Regions from separate parts of the Dehalobacter restrictus DSM 9455 genome, predicted to be linked through region 1. Evidence: riboswitches for the same ligand, from Rfam matches in the RefSeq annotation. Region 1 holds a riboswitch; each other region holds the start of a gene.
What was found. A riboswitch is a leader RNA that binds a small molecule or an ion and turns the genes downstream of it on or off. The one in region 1 is predicted to bind cobalamin.
Positions count from the first base shown of each region.

Region 2: another riboswitch for cobalamin. It lies ahead of tnpA (IS200/IS605 family transposase); the one in region 1 lies ahead of DEHRE_RS01325 (precorrin-6A/cobalt-precorrin-6A reductase).
Region 3: another riboswitch for cobalamin. It lies ahead of DEHRE_RS13840 (energy-coupling factor ABC transporter permease); the one in region 1 lies ahead of DEHRE_RS01325 (precorrin-6A/cobalt-precorrin-6A reductase).

Region 1 covers NZ_CP007033.1:260,206-266,206, forward strand. Annotated here, with positions in the region: gene DEHRE_RS01310 (IS1182 family transposase) at 1-217, shown strand, start outside; gene DEHRE_RS01315 (MOSC domain-containing protein) at 318-626, shown strand; gene DEHRE_RS14580 (hypothetical protein) at 845-1,033, shown strand; gene DEHRE_RS14585 (hypothetical protein) at 1,190-1,393, shown strand; gene DEHRE_RS01320 (helix-turn-helix domain-containing protein) at 1,751-3,046, opposite strand; cobalamin riboswitch at 3,330-3,519, shown strand; gene DEHRE_RS01325 (precorrin-6A/cobalt-precorrin-6A reductase) at 3,661-4,383, shown strand; gene DEHRE_RS01330 (energy-coupling factor ABC transporter permease) at 4,422-5,174, shown strand; gene DEHRE_RS01335 (energy-coupling factor ABC transporter substrate-binding protein) at 5,171-5,500, shown strand; gene cbiQ (cobalt ECF transporter T component CbiQ) at 5,573-6,001, shown strand, end outside.
Region 2 covers NZ_CP007033.1:2,024,931-2,030,931, forward strand. Annotated here, with positions in the region: gene DEHRE_RS09685 (ABC transporter ATP-binding protein) at 1-844, opposite strand, end outside; gene tnpA (IS200/IS605 family transposase) at 1,000-1,446, opposite strand; cobalamin riboswitch at 1,657-1,836, opposite strand; gene DEHRE_RS14435 (FmdB family zinc ribbon protein) at 1,894-2,094, opposite strand; gene DEHRE_RS09700 (Crp/Fnr family transcriptional regulator) at 2,161-2,826, opposite strand; gene DEHRE_RS09705 (FMN-binding protein) at 3,145-4,296, opposite strand; gene DEHRE_RS09710 (hypothetical protein) at 4,608-4,913, opposite strand; gene DEHRE_RS15325 (reductive dehalogenase domain-containing protein) at 4,926-5,825, opposite strand; gene DEHRE_RS15330 (twin-arginine translocation signal domain-containing protein) at 5,825-6,001, opposite strand, start outside.
Region 3 covers NZ_CP007033.1:2,900,030-2,906,030, reverse strand. Annotated here, with positions in the region: gene DEHRE_RS13855 (2-hydroxyacyl-CoA dehydratase) at 1-2,748, shown strand, start outside; gene DEHRE_RS13850 (alpha/beta-type small acid-soluble spore protein) at 2,833-3,042, opposite strand; gene rlmH (23S rRNA (pseudouridine(1915)-N(3))-methyltransferase RlmH) at 3,186-3,665, shown strand; cobalamin riboswitch at 3,766-3,959, shown strand; gene DEHRE_RS13840 (energy-coupling factor ABC transporter permease) at 4,093-4,833, shown strand; gene DEHRE_RS13835 (energy-coupling factor ABC transporter substrate-binding protein) at 4,836-5,177, shown strand; gene cbiQ (cobalt ECF transporter T component CbiQ) at 5,161-5,952, shown strand; gene DEHRE_RS13825 (ATP-binding cassette domain-containing protein) at 5,952-6,001, shown strand, end outside.

The sequences.
Region 1 (6,001 bases):
AAAACGATTAAAGGAAAATGCAGAAAAGTATTTCTTGAGAAGATGTTTATCTGAACATCCATTTGGAACAATAAAACGGACAATGAATGCAGCATATTTGCTGATGAAAGGCTTTGAAAAAGTAGAAGTTGAAATCAGTTTGATAATGCTGTCTTATAATATTAAAAGAGTAATAAACATACTGGGAGTAAAGAAATTGATTGAAGTACTGGGGTAAAAGACCTTTGTATTTTTATATTTGTAGTACAACAAGAGCAATTATTGGTAAATCAATTTTATAACTGTAAATTAAGGATGAGTTTTTACACGGTCTGCCCATGGCGGTGATTGGGACCGGCAAGTCAGTATTTTCCCTGGAAGCTTTGACCAAGGTGTCGGAGGAGAAGCAAAAAGAAGTCTTAGAGGATGGATATACGGAAAATGTTACAATTGCGGATGTTCCTTTAGAGAAACTGCTCGTTGGACGGATCGTTCGCCTTGGCGAGGCGGAAGTGAAAATCTTGTATGTTGGGAAGGAACAATACAAAGAGCATGGAAGGCCATATATAGTTAGTCGGGAAGGGCGTTTTGGCCGTGTTGTAAAAGAAGGGCGTATCCGGGTTGGGGATTCAGTAGAATTGCTTTGATACAAATTTAAATAAATCTACCGTATTTTTTAAGGATTAAAAAATGTTATCACGCCAAAGATAGTCAAAACTATTAGAGCAAACAGATTGGTAAGAGGTTGGGATTGTATTTGAGGGGCAATATTCAATAAGGGCATAAACAACCCCATAGAAGCAAACCCAACTGCGTTCGCTACGATGACACCTTTTAAACGGCAAAATTCTTGCCGGTCACTTTCATGACGATAACTACTAATATTACTGTGCCAATGCCCAAGGCCATTGTTCCGAATAATGACTTAAAGAAAAAGGGTCAGTCAGTGGCAGTCTGTAAAACGGATATTACCAAACGCAAGCAGACCGATTTAATGGTTGAACGTTGTATTAAGCTATTCGGCAATGTAAATATTTTAATAATGTCGGGATAGCCCAGCAAAAGCTTTTTTCGGATATTACTGAAAAAGAATATTTTTACCACGAAGGTTGAAGACACCGTAGGAGCGGTTATCAAAGTTTAACAAAATATAGACAGCCGGTGCGCCAACAAAAACGACTCCTGCCCAGCGATGAATAATTGAAGCATTATGAAGATATTAGTTTGTGATTGTTCGTTGTTTAATGCCATTCATGCCAAAAATGCAGTAGACGAAACCGGCAAAACCAGTTCAGTAATGATTGATAAGAAAAACCCCGGATTCTATCAGACCGTTACAGCGGTAAAAAATGGCGAAGTCTATACCCAAATGGCTAAAGACTATGGCGGCTTTAAGAAAGTAGTGTTAAAGTAGAGGGTCAATATGCTGCAAGCAGGTCTTCTGGCTCAAGGTTCATTGCTTTTGAGCTAGTGATACGAATAAATTTTAAGGATTTTAAGGACTTCGGTGAGCGGTCAAAGTAAATGCAACCTTTGACAGAGTAAATATAGTGGGGTTTCATTGAGTCTGTCAAAATACTGGGAATAACAGGTATAGTACCTGTTAAAAATAGCCGATTCAGATTATATGGAGTGAAAATCTGCCAGCCGAGTTCTAAAAAAGAGTATACTAATAAAAGGGGTACCCGGAAATCGTTTTTCGGACAGAGTAACCGCGTCCCCTTGATCAGGATCGGTATGGATGTGTTCTGCGGGTTAAATGATACTGAAATTATTTTTTCAAAAGCGACGGCTTCAGCAGGATTTTATTAGCAGGAATCCTGCTGATTCCCAGGTTTTTAAGGACATCATCGTACCCGTAGATGAAACTAAACACATCCAACGGCGATTTGTCGCCCAGTTTCTCCCTGGAATAGGAGTTGATATGCGACATCATAAGGTCAATATCCCCTTGGCACAGGGCGTCAAACGATGTGCCTTTGGGCAATATTTTCCTAATGAACTCGTGGTTCAACTCCACGTTGGGCTTCTGGTATGATGCGAATGGGTCGCAGTAGTACAGCCGCGTCCTGCGGCGGCCCTGTGCATCATACTCCAAAGCTTTCGGGTTTGAAAACTCTGAACCGTTGTCAGTGAGGCAAACGGAAAGAAGGCGGCTGAACACCTCTCTGCTAAGAGTTTCGTCTAGGCAGTTGAAGACGTCGATAACGGACTGGGAGGTATTGCGTTCCCTGATGAAGGCCAGCATCAAGTCACAGGACTTGAACATCATCGTGAGCAGGACCTTTCCACCGACACGCCCGATAACTGAATCTATCTCAACGACCGGAGCGTCTGATGCTTCCGTAAAGGCCAGGAAGTCGGCGTAGGTGCGGCCAAGCCTGCAGGTGCTGTCGATTTTATGCTCCACCGTTTTGGTTTTTCTGGGCTTAAGGCGGCAGACCCGGGGCATGTCAATGTTTCTCGCCTTAAAGAGTCCGCCGGAAACATAGCGGTAGATGGATTTCTCACTGACGATAAGCCTGTCGGCATTGTGGACTGCGATGTGATGAACAGATTGCCCACGCTGGATGAGGGGACTGATCCATTCGTCAAGGTAGAGCAGTTCATCCTCGGTAATATTTGCACCGGAGCGGGATTCCACCAGCATCTCTCGGTATGCCTCATGAGCATTTCTGTGGAGGTAATACTTTTTCCGTAGGACACACTGGTAAGCTTCAAGACAACCGTTGCAGACATACGGTGGATCATAAAGCCTGTGGCAGCGTCGCTCCTCGAATTCCTCGCATACGGCATTGCAGTAATTACAGCGGGAACACTTTCTTGTGCAATTAGGCTTGTCGGAGCAGATCTGCATTTTTTGGCAGACATTGAGATTGGCGCAGCGGTTATGGATACGGTATGGCGCATATTTATTGCTTTCAATGGCGCGGGCGCGAATTTCACGGGAAATGGTGGATGCGCTTTTTTCAAGGGTGACGGCAATCCGCTTAAGAGATACGCCCTCTCGCAGTAGCTGCTCAATTTGTAGACGCTCCGAATCAGTGAGATGCTTGTTTTTTGCCATGGTAAATTCTCCTTTGACTCAAAGATTCCCGCAGAACACATCCTAAAGTTCTTGTCGGAATATTGCCAGACTAAATGCAATCACTCCCCCATGGGGGAGTGAAGAAAAAGGAGACTTTCGATTGTAAGACTTAATGCCACTATCCTGTTTGAAGATTTAAATGCAATCACCCAGTAATGTATAGGTTGCATTTACAAAGTCAATTGAGGTTTTAAGGACTTCAAACAATAAGTCCAAATTTGTTCGTGACATAAGCTCTTTTATAAGATATAATAATAGAAAAATTGAATATGTGGTAATGAGCGATTCTTGCCCGAGGGCAAGAACTGAAAAGGGAAGTCAGTGAATGCTGACGCGGTACCCGCCACTGTACGAGGGAGTCGATCCACAAAAATGTCACTGGGATTTGCCTGGGAAGACGTGAGTCGATGATGATCTTGAGCCAGGAAACCTGCTCTTGCCAGCCGCTACGGCAACCTACGGGATGTTAGGGAGGTGAATACTCTGTGTTTTCTGGATTCTTACCGTTTTTTGATACAGGTTAGACTCTTTACCCTTTCATGGTAAAGAGTTTTTTTGTTTTTCGGATTTTGTTATTAGCTATGGAGGTTAAAATGATCATCCTTCTGGGAGAAACGCCTGCAGCTCGTGAGATTAGTGAACATCTCCAAAACAGGGGGATCAACTTCATCAAGAAGTCGGCTTGGATTGGCAAAGACAACCTGACGCTGCCTTCTGTTATTGTCGATATCAGCCATCCTTCCAGTGATAAGTTTGTTTCGCTAAGTCAATTTTGCAAACAATCCGGAGTCCCTTATCTTAGGCTAGAAAGGCCTGAAACCAATATTCCGGATAGTCCCTTAATTTCTCAGGCATGTAATTGGGAGGAAGCGCTGCTTTGTCTGAATGAGCGCATTAGCACATTATACCAGAAGAAAGAACGGCAGGTAAAAGTTTTTATCACTACCGGCAGTCATCAACTGGAAAGTATTGTGCATAGCCCCTTTGCCGGTATGGCCCGTTTCATTGTCCGCGTTCTTCCCGAAGGCTGTCTGGTGCAGAAATGTCAGGATTTAGGCATTCATCCCCGGGACATCCTGGCCATGCAAGGTCCTTTTTCCAAAGATATTAATAAAGCACTGTTTAAGTTTTACGGAGCGGACATCGTTTTGACAAAGGATAGCGGGCTTGCCGGCGGAACGGATACAAAAATATCGTCAGCTTTAGAATTGGGGTTAGAAATTCTGCTGATACGGAAAAATAAAGCTGGCTATGGTTTAATCATGAATAATATTGACGAATTAATAACATGGATTGATGAGAATATTTTAAAATAATTCATTAAAAATTTTGGATAAAAAGAAAGGTGACGCTAATGAATAGTAAAAGAATAATGATGATCGCAAGCATTACGTTGATGCTGATCTTATTGCCTCAAAACGTTTTCGCCATGCATATTATGGAAGGTTTTTTGCCCCCGGTTTGGTGTATTTCCTGGGGTGTCCTGACAATCCCGTTTTTAGCTTATGGTTTGTATTCCCTGCGTAAGTTGACGACAGAATCTTCAAAAGTGAAGTTACTGCTGGCGATGGCCGGTGCGTTTGTCTTTGTCTTATCCTCTCTGAAAATACCCTCCGTTACCGGAAGCTGTTCACATCCCACCGGAACAGGGTTAGGCGCAATTTTATTCGGTCCGGCGATCATGAGTATCCTTGGCATCATTGTTTTATTATTCCAGGCTATTTTGCTGGCCCATGGAGGGCTTACGACTCTGGGAGCGAATACATTTTCCATGGCGGTTGTTGGTCCGTTTGTAGCCTTTGCTGTTTATCTTATTGTGCTCAAAGCAAAAGGACCCCGGTCACTGGCAATCTTCTTAGCGGCAACACTTGGGGATTTAGCTACCTATATTACAACATCAATTCAGCTGGCACTTGCTTTTCCTGACCCAACGGGAGGGATTACAGTTTCTGCAGCTAAATTTTTGGGTATTTTTGCTGTTACCCAAATCCCCTTGGCAATCAGTGAAGGAATACTGACTGTGATTATCTTCAATGCAATTATGAATTACCTTAAAGGCGATGAACTTCAATCCTTAAAAATATTTTCCAAGGGGGCCGCACGATGAATAATACTTATGATAAACAGGGCAATAAAAAAAGAATTACTACCAATCTTATCTTGATTGTTATTGTTATCCTGCTGGCTGTCATTCCGCTTATTATCGCTAAAGATGCGGAATTCGGCGGAGCGGATGGCCAAGCCGAAACTGCGATTACCGAGATTAACCCTGAATACAACCCCTGGTTTTCTTCAATTTTTGAGCCTCCCAGCGGTGAAATTGAAAGCTTGTTGTTTGCTCTGCAAGCAGCGTTAGGTTCCGGCATTCTCTTTTATGGACTGGGTTACCTGAAAGGGCGCAGTAAAAAAGAAGAGAACAGAAATAAAGCTTAGTGGCAACATCGTAAAGTATGAGTATTCTGCGTAAGAATATAAGCAAAATTCGTATGAAATAAGGAAAAAAGCATGATAAATATTGACAATTACGCCTATGCTTCAAAACTGAAACGTAAAAATCCGATGGAAAAAGTTGCCTTTGCTTTGTTGACCCTGGGTGTCTGTCTTTGGGGGAATTCCATCCTGCTCTCGCTTGTAGTTTTACTGATCATGACGTGGTTGTCCGTCAGGAAGGGTGGGATCCCGCTCCGCTTTTTTCTTAAACTGATGCTCCTGCCGATGTCATTCTTAATCTTGGGAGTGCTTATGATAGCCTTTCAAATCTCAAATGATCCCCAGCAGTTTGTTATGTCTGTGCCGGTGTTCGGTACATTTTTAGGATTTTCTAAAATCGGTATAGAGACAGCCGCACAGCTATTCTTCAGGGCCTTAGGAGCGGTATCCTGCTTATATTATTTGTCCCTGAATACGCCGATGGTTGACCTCCTATCTGTACTG
Region 2 (6,001 bases), 1.2 Mb from region 1:
AATCACCGTGATTAATCGCCAAATCAATTTTTTCACATCCCTTAAAATCCCCTTTATAGGTAAAGGTTAGATCCTTCACTTCAATTATTGTTTCATCTGTTGCTGTAATATTTTTTGCTGGGCTGATTTTTTTATTTAACCGTTCTAGATAGTCATCAGGGCTGCATTCTTCTTGAATGGCTCCTTCAGCCATGATAAGAATACGATTGGTATAAGGGAGAATATCGCAGGCCCGGTCCATCACCATAATCACGGTAACTCCTTTTTCTCTGTTTAAATAAGCGATATGAGAATAGAGGTCTTGTTTTCCCTTTCCGTCTAATTCTGCGGTGGGCTGATCTAAAACAAGAATGGGAGTTTCCATCGCTAGAACACTTGCCAATACCACTCTTTGGGCTTGGCCGCCGGACAGTCCATCCGTATTTCTTTGTTCAAAACCCTCCAGTCCAACGAATTGTAAAGTTTTTTTGACTCTATGCTTAATTTCCTCCCAAGGAAGTTCCATATTGGCAATACCGAAAGCAACTTCTTCTTCTACCGTGATACTGACAATCTGATTTTGCGGCTCCTGCATCATATAGCCGATGTGATCGCACATTTTTGCTAAGGGGATTTCATTAATGTTTTTCCCCATCACCTTAATGGTGCCGTTTAACTGTCCATTGAAAAATTGAGGCGCTGCTCCGGTGATGCTATGGAGCAACATCGATTTGCCCGATGCAGCTTCCCCTGTAATGGCAATGAAATCTCCTTTATTAATGGTTAAGTCGATATCTTTTAATACTTTTTTTGTTTCCGGTGGAAAAGTAAGAGCTTCTATTTTAAGCTGTACCACAGGTTCCATAGGATGAAAACCTCCATATTAAATGCAATAAATACAAAGTCATGACCACCCGTAAAACGGGTGGCATGCTCTAGCCCTATAAGGGCTTATTGCAAGCCTGCACCTAAAAGTGCTGGCTTGCACTTCGTTCAAGCCATTCAGCATTTATTACCTGGCTAACCCCTGAAGGGGTCTTCTAACTCTTTGACACTTACCTTATCATTTATCTGATCATGCAGTTCCTGTTCTCTTACATATTTTGCTATGGTCGCTTCATTTAGTCCCACAGTACTGACATAGTACCCGGTTGCCCAGAAATGGCGATTGCCAAACTTATATTTCAAATTGGCATGCCGATCAAATATCATCATTGCGCTTTTTCCCTTCAAATACCCCATGAAACTTGATACGCTCATCTTCGGTGGAATTGATACAAGCAGGTGGATATGATCGGGCATTGCATGCCCTTCGATTATCTCTACACCTTTATATTTACAAAGCTCCTTTATTATCTGCGTTATATCTGACTTGATCTGCTTATATATTACCTGCCTCCTATACTTTGGTGTAAATACTATGTGGTATTTACACATCCATTTTGTGTGTGCTAAACTTTTATCCATAGAAATTCCCCTTCCTTTTTGCTTTTTGATGGCTTGAACATTCATCATTATAGCGGAAGGTGAATTTCTTTTTTATAATTCTTTGTCTCCACCCGTGTAACGGGTGGTTTTGTGTTCAAAACGTATACGTTTTGAACTTGCTGAAGCATTAATAAAAAAGTTTCAGTTTGAGGGACTCTAATCCCTCAAACTGAAACTTTACCGTCGCTTCATTACGTATCTTTATTGGCAGGTCTTCTGACTCATAGTTTTAACCGACTTCTGTGCCTTCCCAATTTCTCAGTGGCATTGTACAGTCATCACAACTATTTACAGCGGTGGGTCCGTCCAGGATTTGCACCTGATTCCCTATTCTTCTCCATAAGAGACACCAAAAAGAATATATGATTATTACGTATTATTCTAAATGAAATTGGAGAAAAGTCAAGAGAAAAGATGGTGCAGATTTTAACATTTGCAGCCAGGACTACATTTCCCAGATGAACAGGCTTTACCACCTTTGACTCCATAGGCATTAACCGTTGTAAACCGCTGAGTTATATTATCATCAGTGCACTGCGGACATATTTGTTTGTCTCTTGAACTTACACTACAAAAAATTGAAAACTTGTGACCACACTTTTCGCAAATAAAGTCATAAGTTGGCATTTAATAACCTCCTAAAATATCATTTCTTCATCAATAATAAATTCATTTAGTCTAAATTGTAGATCTTTAAATATGTTTCTGCCAGTTTTTTAGGCGGCTATAATCCTGTATAATGATCCCTCCATATATTGGCCGTATAATGTTCTCAGATTTTAAGTCGCGAAATAATTTTGACACCGTTACTCTTGTTGTATCTGCAAGTTCAGCCAAATCTTGTTGATTGATAAACAGTTGCATCCCTTGTTGATCTGCAAGTGCACACAAAGTTTCGATAATTCTATGGTCTACTTTGTAAGTGTAATGTTTTTGCAGCCGACTTATGTGGTTATTACTTTTCATTGAAAGGTCGTAGAGCAACTCTTCAGTAAGCGTAAAATCAGACTTCATCAAACTTTTCATTTCCTGAATTGAAATTGCAGCTGCTACTGTGTCTTCTACAGCCGTAAATGAACCGAGAGGGGGAATACCGGTAAACAATGGAGCAATCATAAATAAATTATTTGCACCCAATACATCAATGAGAACCTCATTGCCTTCTTCGTCAACTTTCGAATATTCAACCGTCCCTGTAAAAATATATAATAGTTTCTCAATAGTGATGCCTTGTTTAATAATAATGCTTCCTTTGGGATATAACAATCTTTCTCTATGCGCAAAAACTTTCTTCCATCCATCTATTGGCGACCGGAATAATTTTGTGTGTTTCAGCCACGGTAGATCATTATCACTCATGATTACACTCCCTTGTACTTAGCCTTATACTTAGACTAATTAATATGTGAAAATGTAATTATGTTGTTTCCTTGTCTACCTAAATCTCCTGATAATTAGAGATATAGGCAGACAGAACTACCCTCATTTAATTATTTATTATTTTTTCTTCGTGGATACTGTATGCAGATAATGAACATGCTTTTTTTGCGTTATTTAATTCAACGCTGATGAATAGTTATAAAAGTTGTTTTATGTTGCTAAATAGTAAGACCATAACTAAAAATAAGATTGTCGCTGTCAAAGTACAGAAAAATACTTCCTTAGAGCCAAGGTTCCTCATAGTGTCCTTCCTTTATTCGTTAGAATACCTTGTTCCTGTTTCTTTTGGAAAAGGGAATTTACGAACCGTCTTGCTTTAATGATGATTTCATTGATCACCCCGACCGGACAAAAGTATAAACACCAAAATCTTCTGATAAACAGCGATACAACCAGGATAATGCTGAGCAGTATCCATTGCACACTCACACCCTGAAATCCGAACAGGACTCCAAAGGGCTCATAACTGCCACCTACACTCGGTGATTTAAAGCAAAAGCTTAAAATCAGCACGATCCAAACTAACATGTATTTAATTTTTTGCAGCCATGTTCCTATATTATGATTACATTTTAGTTTTCCGCCTCCGATTTTTGCCAGTATCTCCTGAATTCCTCCAAAAGGACATAACCAATAACAATATAGATTCTTTCCGCTTAAGAAAATAATTAATGGAATCCCGACGATCAAAATATACCAAAAAAGATTTTGTTTAAAAGCTGGGAAGAATCCCATTAATCCGCTGGCAATGTTTGCAAGTGAAATTGAGCAGTTAAACCAGAAACCTGTAAAAAATATACTGCATATAATAACTACCCAGCGCAGCTTATTGATTTTCAAACGCACTCCTATAATCGTTGCAAATATTAATAAAGCCAAACCTATTTCTTTAATCCCCAAATTAATATTCTCCGAAGGCTCAGAAATATTCAAGGCAAATTGGTTTCTACCCAGCCCATGACTAGCCTGGCGGACTGCATCGGTAATTCCTCTTGATGATAGCGTAGCACTGGTCACCTTGTCGATATCCCGTCCAATTTCCAGCGGTTCATCTACAGATTTACCTATAAATTGCTTCAGAAAATCCCCTCTCAAAACTGATTGAATATAGGATGGTGTTTCCGTAGCATACCCTACAACCCGAACTTTTAAAATGTTACCGTTGGGGTCTGTAGCCGTTAAAACAGATACAGGACCGCCATAGCCGCTTCCTTGGCCAAAAACTACGTATCCCTGCAGCGTATCCTGACCGTTGATATTCTTATAGCCTGCATAGGTCAGAGGATGAGTTTCAATTACTTCAAACTCCTGAGCATTGCTCAGCATTGAGGGTAAGAATTGCTGGACATCCATCTGTCTGCCCTTAAAACTAAACAATAATGCGATCATTAAAGATCCATAAAACATAAATAAGAACAGTTTTTTTAAATGAGCTTTAGACAAATTACACATCTCCCGGTATACCATCGTTTATTATATCCGCACTACGTGCCTTTCTCAGCACTTCCCACCTTAATTGAAACATAGTGCATATAGTTCCAAGTCTTGTTGGATCCGGCTACAAGAGTGTCCCTCAAATTTTCTTAAACTGCTAACCACGCTTTTACGACAAACGGTTTGACTGCCCAGCGATTATATTTTTGTTTTCTCTCTGGGCAGCAAACCATTCAGCCTTACCTTAAAACTGAGAACAAAAATAATTACATTTTAGATGCATTATCAATTATTTTTGCTTTCGGTACAGTAAAAAACCAACGCCAGATCCCGACTCCTGAAATTACAGTGATTGCAGTCAAAAAGACTCCGCCCATTAAAGCCGCACGAGACTCATTTTCACCGAGACTAGTGAAAATAAATATATCCGTTAAAAAGAGTAATAAAACCCACGCACAAACGACTAACCATTTCCACCAATTTAAGCTTTGACCACGTTGCTTCGACCATGAATACAACCAATACACAGCTACTGCTGTTCCCATTCCTGCAATGAACGAATAAAGGCTCATCCGCTATCCCTCCTATTTCTTAAAGATGCCTTCCGGTATTCCGTCAAAGAACATATCCGTTCTCATCCACCAAGGCACGTCTTTATAAGTCGCCCACGTCGGAGCATTATAATCGTCCTTTGACGGACTCGGATAAAAGCTCTTTTGCCCCCATAGCATGATTTGATGTGCTATTCCGGTTCGATCTCTTACAGCCAATTCACGGCTATACTTATGCAACGCATTGTCAAATCTGCGCCACGGACACACAGAATAACAAACACCACACATATGTCTGACGGGAACAGAAGCATAATAGTTCTGACATTTTTCTCTGTCTGACATCCAACGTACCACGCCATCGTCCTGCAGTTCGGGTTGTCCGCTTGGAATAGAGCCACCAGGACATTTTTCCGCGCAAATACCACACTTGTCGCAGAAATCCTTTAATCCCATGTTGATTGGCCGATCCGGCTCCATAGGAAGATTGGTCAGTACAACAGCCAATTTTACCGAGGGTCCAAATTCAGGTGTAACCAATATGCCGGGCCTTCCCATCTCACCTAATCCGGCATCAATTGCTAACGGTGTGGGTAAAAGTTCATCCCACCCTATAATTGGGTTTCCGTTATATCTGGCAGGATACCCCAAAGCTTTAATAAAACCCGTAAGTCTTGCAGCAGCAAGACCTGACCGCGTATATGCCTCAAATGGACTGTAAAAAAGCGGTGTTGCTTCTATTAAATTAGGTTCATGGGGTACAGCAATGACAATTGCATATTGCCACCAATCCGGGATGTCTATGGGACCACCTCTTACCCCTCTTGGCGTTATTGGATCGATTCCTACCGCAGCTAAAATTGGAAGCATCCTAGGGTCCACGCCACCACCCCAGCCCAAGATCCACCTCGGATTGACTTTCGTAATACCCACTAAAGTCCCACCAAAGAGGCCTGCCATTTTTTAATAAGTTTGCTTGTTTCTTTTGGATCCTTAACTTTTAATGGTTCTTTGATTACACCCTTAAAGTCCCACTCTTTTGGGTCCCCTACTAAGGGAGCAAGCATGCTGGTCCAAGCCTTGTTCCATGCAGTTGCAATCCCCCACAT
Region 3 (6,001 bases), 300 kb from region 1:
GATGCTGTTTTAAGAAGTTTTGAACGTGTCACCGGCCGCCAGGTCATTCGTCCGGACATTGCCGGTATCATGGGCGCGTTCGGAGCAGCTCTTATCGCCCGCGACCATTATCAGGCCGGAGAACAGACTACCCTGCTTGGTGAAAATGAACTGGAGGATTTCCATACCGAGACCCGTACGCGCCACTGTGGCTTATGCGGCAATAATTGCCTGCTGACGGTCAACCAATTCTCGGACGGCAGGGAGTTTCTGACAGGAAACCGCTGCGAACGCGGAGCCGGACTGGAAAGCACCTCTGAGGATATTCCGAACCTTTTTGCCTATAAATATGAGCGTCTTTTTGCCTATAAACCACTGAAGAAGGAAGAAGCAGCCCGTGGCGAGATCGGGATTCCACGGGTCCTGAATATGTATGAGCATTATCCGTTCTGGTATACGCTGCTAACGGAGCTCGGTTTTAGAGTTATTTTGTCCGGCCGCTCCTCGAAAAAGATATTTGAGCTCGGCATGGAGACCGTAGCTTCCGAGTCGCTGTGCTATCCGGCCAAACTGGCCAACGGGCATATTAAGGACCTTCTGAACAAAGGGGTCAAGCGGATTTTTTATCCGTGCCTTCCGAGGGATGAAAAAGAGCTGGCTGGTGCCAATAATAATTACAACTGCCCGATTGTCACTTCTTATCCGGAATCCCTTCATGCCAATGTGGATGAAATAAGGAACAAAGAAGTTGCGTTTATTTTCCCGTTCCTGCCGATTGATGATATGGCACGTTTAAAAGTTCGGATCTATGAAGAATTTAAAGCGATAGGTATAACACGACAAGAGGCAGCAAGTGCTGTAGATAAGGCTTTTGCCGAAAGAGATGCTGTTCGCCAGGACCTCAGAAACAAAGCGGAAGAAGTATTGGACTATTTGCAAAAGAACAACCTGAAAGGCATCGTACTTGCCGGTCGGCCGTATCATACCGATCCGGAGATTAACCACGGGATTCCAGAGATGATTACCGGTCTGGGGATCGCTGTGCTGACTGAAGATTCTGTCGCTCATCTTGGTCAGGTGGAAAGGCCTCTGCGCGTCCTCGACCAATGGGTTTACCACTCCAGGCTGTATGCGGCAGCAAGTTTTGTGGCAAGCAGGGATGACTTGGAACTTGTCCAATTGAATTCGTTCGGATGCGGACTGGATGCCGTCACCACGGATCAGGTTCAGGAGATACTGCACCAGTACAGAAAGACCTATACCCTGGTCAAAATTGATGAGATCAATAATCTGGGCGCTATTCGTATCCGGATACGGTCATTGCTCGCTGCAATGAAGGAAAGAGACAAAAAAGAAATTCATGCGCATAAGCTTTTTGAGACACCCAAAAGAGTCATGTTTACAGAAGAAATGAAGCATGAGTATACGATTCTTTCTCCGCAGATGGCACCGATCCATTTTGAACTGATTGAAGAAGCCACCCGTTTGGAAGGCTATAAGATAGAGATTCTGCCTGATGTCGAGATGGATGTCGTCGAACAGGGACTTCTGCATGTGCATAACGATGCCTGCTATCCGTCAATCTTAGTTGTCGGTCAAATTATGGCGGCGCTGAAATCAGGCCGTTACGACCTAAACAAGACGGCAGTTATCATGTCGCAAACAGGCGGCGGCTGCCGGGCCAGTAATTATATTGGCTTTATCCGTAAAGCCTTAAAAGATGCCGGCATGGAACAGATTCCGGTTATTTCCCTTAATGCCGGCGGTCTGGAGTCCAATCCCGGGTTCAAACTTTCCATGAAGATGATCAAGCGTTGCGTGATGGCTACGGTTTATGGCGATCTGCTGATGCGCGTAACCAATGCCATACGACCCTATGAGAAAAATAAAGGAGAAACGAATGATCTCCTGGCCAAATGGCTGAAGGACCTGAAGCCGACCCTGGCTGCGATGAACCTGCGGGAATATCACCGGAATATCCGCCGGATTATCAAGGACTTTGATCATATTGAAATCTCCAATGTCAAAAAACCAAAGGTTGGAGTGGTTGGCGAGATCCTCGTCAAATTTCATCCATTTGCCAATAACTTTATTGTCGATGTCCTGGAAAAGGAAGGCGCCGAAGCCGTTCTGCCGGACCTGATGGATTTCTTTATGTACTGTGCGTATGGAACGATATTCAGAAGAAAAGAACTCGCTGGCTCACTGAAAAGCGAGCTTATCAGCCGCTATATTATCTGGCGGTTGGAAAACTACCGCCGGGTAATGAAACGCACTCTGGCGAAGAGCAACCGTTTCCATCCTCCCAAATCGATTTATGAGTTGGCCGATATGGCCGGCAAAATCATGCATCTCGGACATCAGACCGGCGAAGGCTGGTTCCTGACCGCGGAAATGCTGGAACTGATAGAAAGCGGAGCAACAAACGTCACCTGTCTGCAGCCGTTTGCCTGCCTGCCAAATCATATCACGGGTAAAGGGATGGTCCGCGAACTTAAACGGCGCTACCCGCTGGCGAATATTGTGCCAATCGATTACGATCCGGGTGCCAGCCAGGTGAATCAGATCAACAGAATTAAACTGATGCTTTCAGTCGCTTTCAAAAATATGGAAAAGGCGGCAGCAGTCAATAATGCCAATACAAACAATAGAAATAAAATGAATAACAACGCCGGGCAAATGCAATCTGCACCCGGCGAGGGAGCGGCAGCTTTGCATAACACTGAAGAAGGTACAGAGCAGTCGTATTCCGAACAGAAGATTATATAACAAAAAACCTCTTCAGTATTGTAGGCTGAAGAAGTTTTGAATATTTATTGAAGTAGATTAGGAATACTAAATGAGTCCGTTATTCTATTTCATCTGCTGTTTGGCATAGGCGATCATTTTTTTGACCATCTGGCCGCCGATCGGGCCTCCTTCCAGACCATTCTGTCTGGCAGTAACATCGCCTTTATAGTGATCGTTATTTTCCCTTACAAAATCAAGATGGCCGATTTCAGCCGCAGCCTCCATTTTTAGATTCTGCAGCAGCTTTTTTTTGCTTTCATTTGTTTTGCTCATTTTTTTTCACCTCCATCAATATTATTAACACTTTTGAAAAAAATCTTCATTGTAAATAATCCAATATCAGAGAGATTTAACCTTCAAGTTTTTGATTGCAAATGTTTGGAGCAAACATAGTGACTGGAGTTGGAGAAAACATGCTGCAGATCAAAGTTCTAGCGGTAGGGAAAATCAAAGAAAAATATTTAAAAGAAGGGCTGAAGGAATACGCCAAGCGTCTTGGCGCGTACATCCGGCTTGAGATGATTGAAGTTGAGGACGAACCATGCCCCGAAAGGGCATCAGCTGCCGACGAAGCAAGAGTAAAACAGAAAGAAGCTGAAAAGGTTCTTAAATTAATTTCACCTCAGGATTATGTGGTTTTGCTGGATCTTCTGGGAAAGGAACTTTCTTCACCCGAACTTGCCGTTTTGTTTGATGAAAAAGGGCTTTCAGGCCAGAGCCGGATCACTTTTGTGATTGGCGGATCTCTTGGTACGGCAGATGAAATCCGAAAACGCGCCGATTACCGGTGGTCGTTCTCGAAGCTTACCTTTCCGCACCAGATGATCAGGCTTATCCTGCTGGAGCAGATTTACCGGGCGTGCAAGATCAGCAAAGGGGAACCCTACCACAAATAGAATTGATGGAGGTAAAGATACTTCAATTAATATGTTCAAGGCTAAAGTAAAAATAATATTGATTCCTTGTCGAAAGAGCGATATAATGAATCAGGATTAAAACTGAATAGGCAGAACAGGTGTTGAATGAAGCTGATAAGCGTACCATTCAATGAATAAGGAAAGTCGGGTAGAAGCCCGCGCGGTCACGCCGCTGTGAAAGTGGAGTTCTTCAGGTATACCACTGGGAAACTGGGAAGGTCTGAAGATCGATGATGCTTAAGCCAGAAGACCTACCTGTTTTAGTGTCTCACCATATACTCTACGAGTGATAGAGAGGGGGATGTTATGTGCAAGACTACCGAGGAAAACTTCCTAGCATATGAGCCTCTCGACGTAAGATGTTGAGAGGTTTTTTGTTTCATATCTTATATAGGAGAGTTTGACGATGATAAATAAAAAGATTTGGATAATGGGTCTCGTACTTATGTTTATGTTCTTGCCCCAGCAGACATATGCCATGCATATCATGGAGGGCTTCCTTCCTGCGGGTTGGTGTATTACCTGGGGTGCTTTGGCAATACCTTTTGTTCTGGCAGGTTTTTTTTCTATCAGAAGAACTGTTGGAGAGCATCCCAAAACATTAATGCTTTTGGCGATGGCAGGCGCCTTTGCTTTTGTTTTGTCTTCCCTGAAGATTCCTTCCGTTACAGGAAGCAGTTCGCATCCTACGGGGGTTGGCTTTGGCGCTATCTTGTTCGGACCAACCGCAATGGCCGTAATTGGCCTGATCATACTGCTGTTTCAGGCTGTTTTACTGGCTCATGGCGGATTGACAACATTGGGAGCAAATACTTTTTCGATGGGCATTGTGGGGCCGCTGGTGGCTTTTGCTACATACAAAATTGTGAAGAAAGCAAATGGACCGCAGTGGCTTGCCGTGTTTCTCGCTGCCGCACTTGGGGATTTATTAACTTACGTCACGACATCGGTGCAGCTTGCACTGGCGTTTCCTGCTGGAACAGGCGGCGCTATGGCATCACTTACCAAGTTTTTAGGTATTTTTGCCTTAACGCAAGTACCATTGGCGATCAGTGAAGGTATTTTGACAGTGCTAATATTTAAGGCGATTTCATCCTATGCCGGGGATGAGCTTAAAGACTTAAAAATACTTTCAAAGGGGGTCTGAAAATGTCTGTAGAAACGATGAAACCGAAGAATAAAAATCGGGTTATCATCACAAATATTATTTTAATTACGATTGTCATAGCGCTTGCTGTTGTACCCCTCATTGTGCAAAAAAATGCGGAATTTGCTGGAGCTGACAGCCAAGCTGAACAAGCTATAACAGAACTTAACGGGAATTACCAGCCCTGGTTCTCACCGATTTGGGAGCCGCCCAGCGGAGAAATTGAAAGCTTGTTGTTTGCGCTTCAGGCAGCTGTCGGAGCAGGTGTTTTGGGCTACGGGTTAGGTTATCTGCGGGGTCGTAAGAAAAAGGAAGAACCGGTAAACAATGATTTACATCGATAAATACGCTTATTTATCCAAGCTTAAACAAACAAATCCATTGCAAAAGCTAGTCTTAGCCGTTTCGGTTTTGGGGGTCTGTCTCTGGGCTGATTCCGTTGCGGTGTCAATCTTGACGCTCCTGATCATGGGGTGGTATACCGTTTGCAAAGGTGGTACCCCTGTTGGAATTTTTATTAGACTGATGCTTGTCCCGCTTTCCTTTTTAGTGATCGGCGTTTTAACCATTGCGGTCAATGTTTCAGGGGACAAAGATGTTTTTGTATTCTCTGTATATGCATTTGGCATGTATATCGGGGTGTCGCAGTCCGGTATTCTAAGTGCGGCAAATCTGTTTTTTAAAGCGCTTGGCGCGGTTTCCTGTCTGTATTATTTATCGCTGAGTACACCAATGGTAGACCTGTTGGCAGTTCTTCGGAAGCTTAAAGTTCCAAGACTGATGGTTGAATTGATGGGACTGATCTACCGGTTTATTTTTGTATTTTTGGAAATGGCAGACACCATGTTTACGGCACAGAATTCCCGCTTGGGCTATGCGGGGCTTTCTTCCGGATACCGTTCATTGGCGGCTCTGGCTTCGTCACTTTTTATCCGGTCTTATCAGAGGGCGGATGAACTGTATATTGCGCTTGAAGCCAGGGGATATGACGGTGAGCTCAGTGTGATCCATGAGCAGGCGGAGACTCATTGGACAGAATATATTCCGATTGTGCTGATTAACCTATTCCTGATTGCAGTTGCGCTGTTTTCCAAACAATTGACAGGAGGCTTGCTATAATGGCCGAAAATGGCTTGATTGAAAATGTGGAGGCTAAAAATATCTTGGA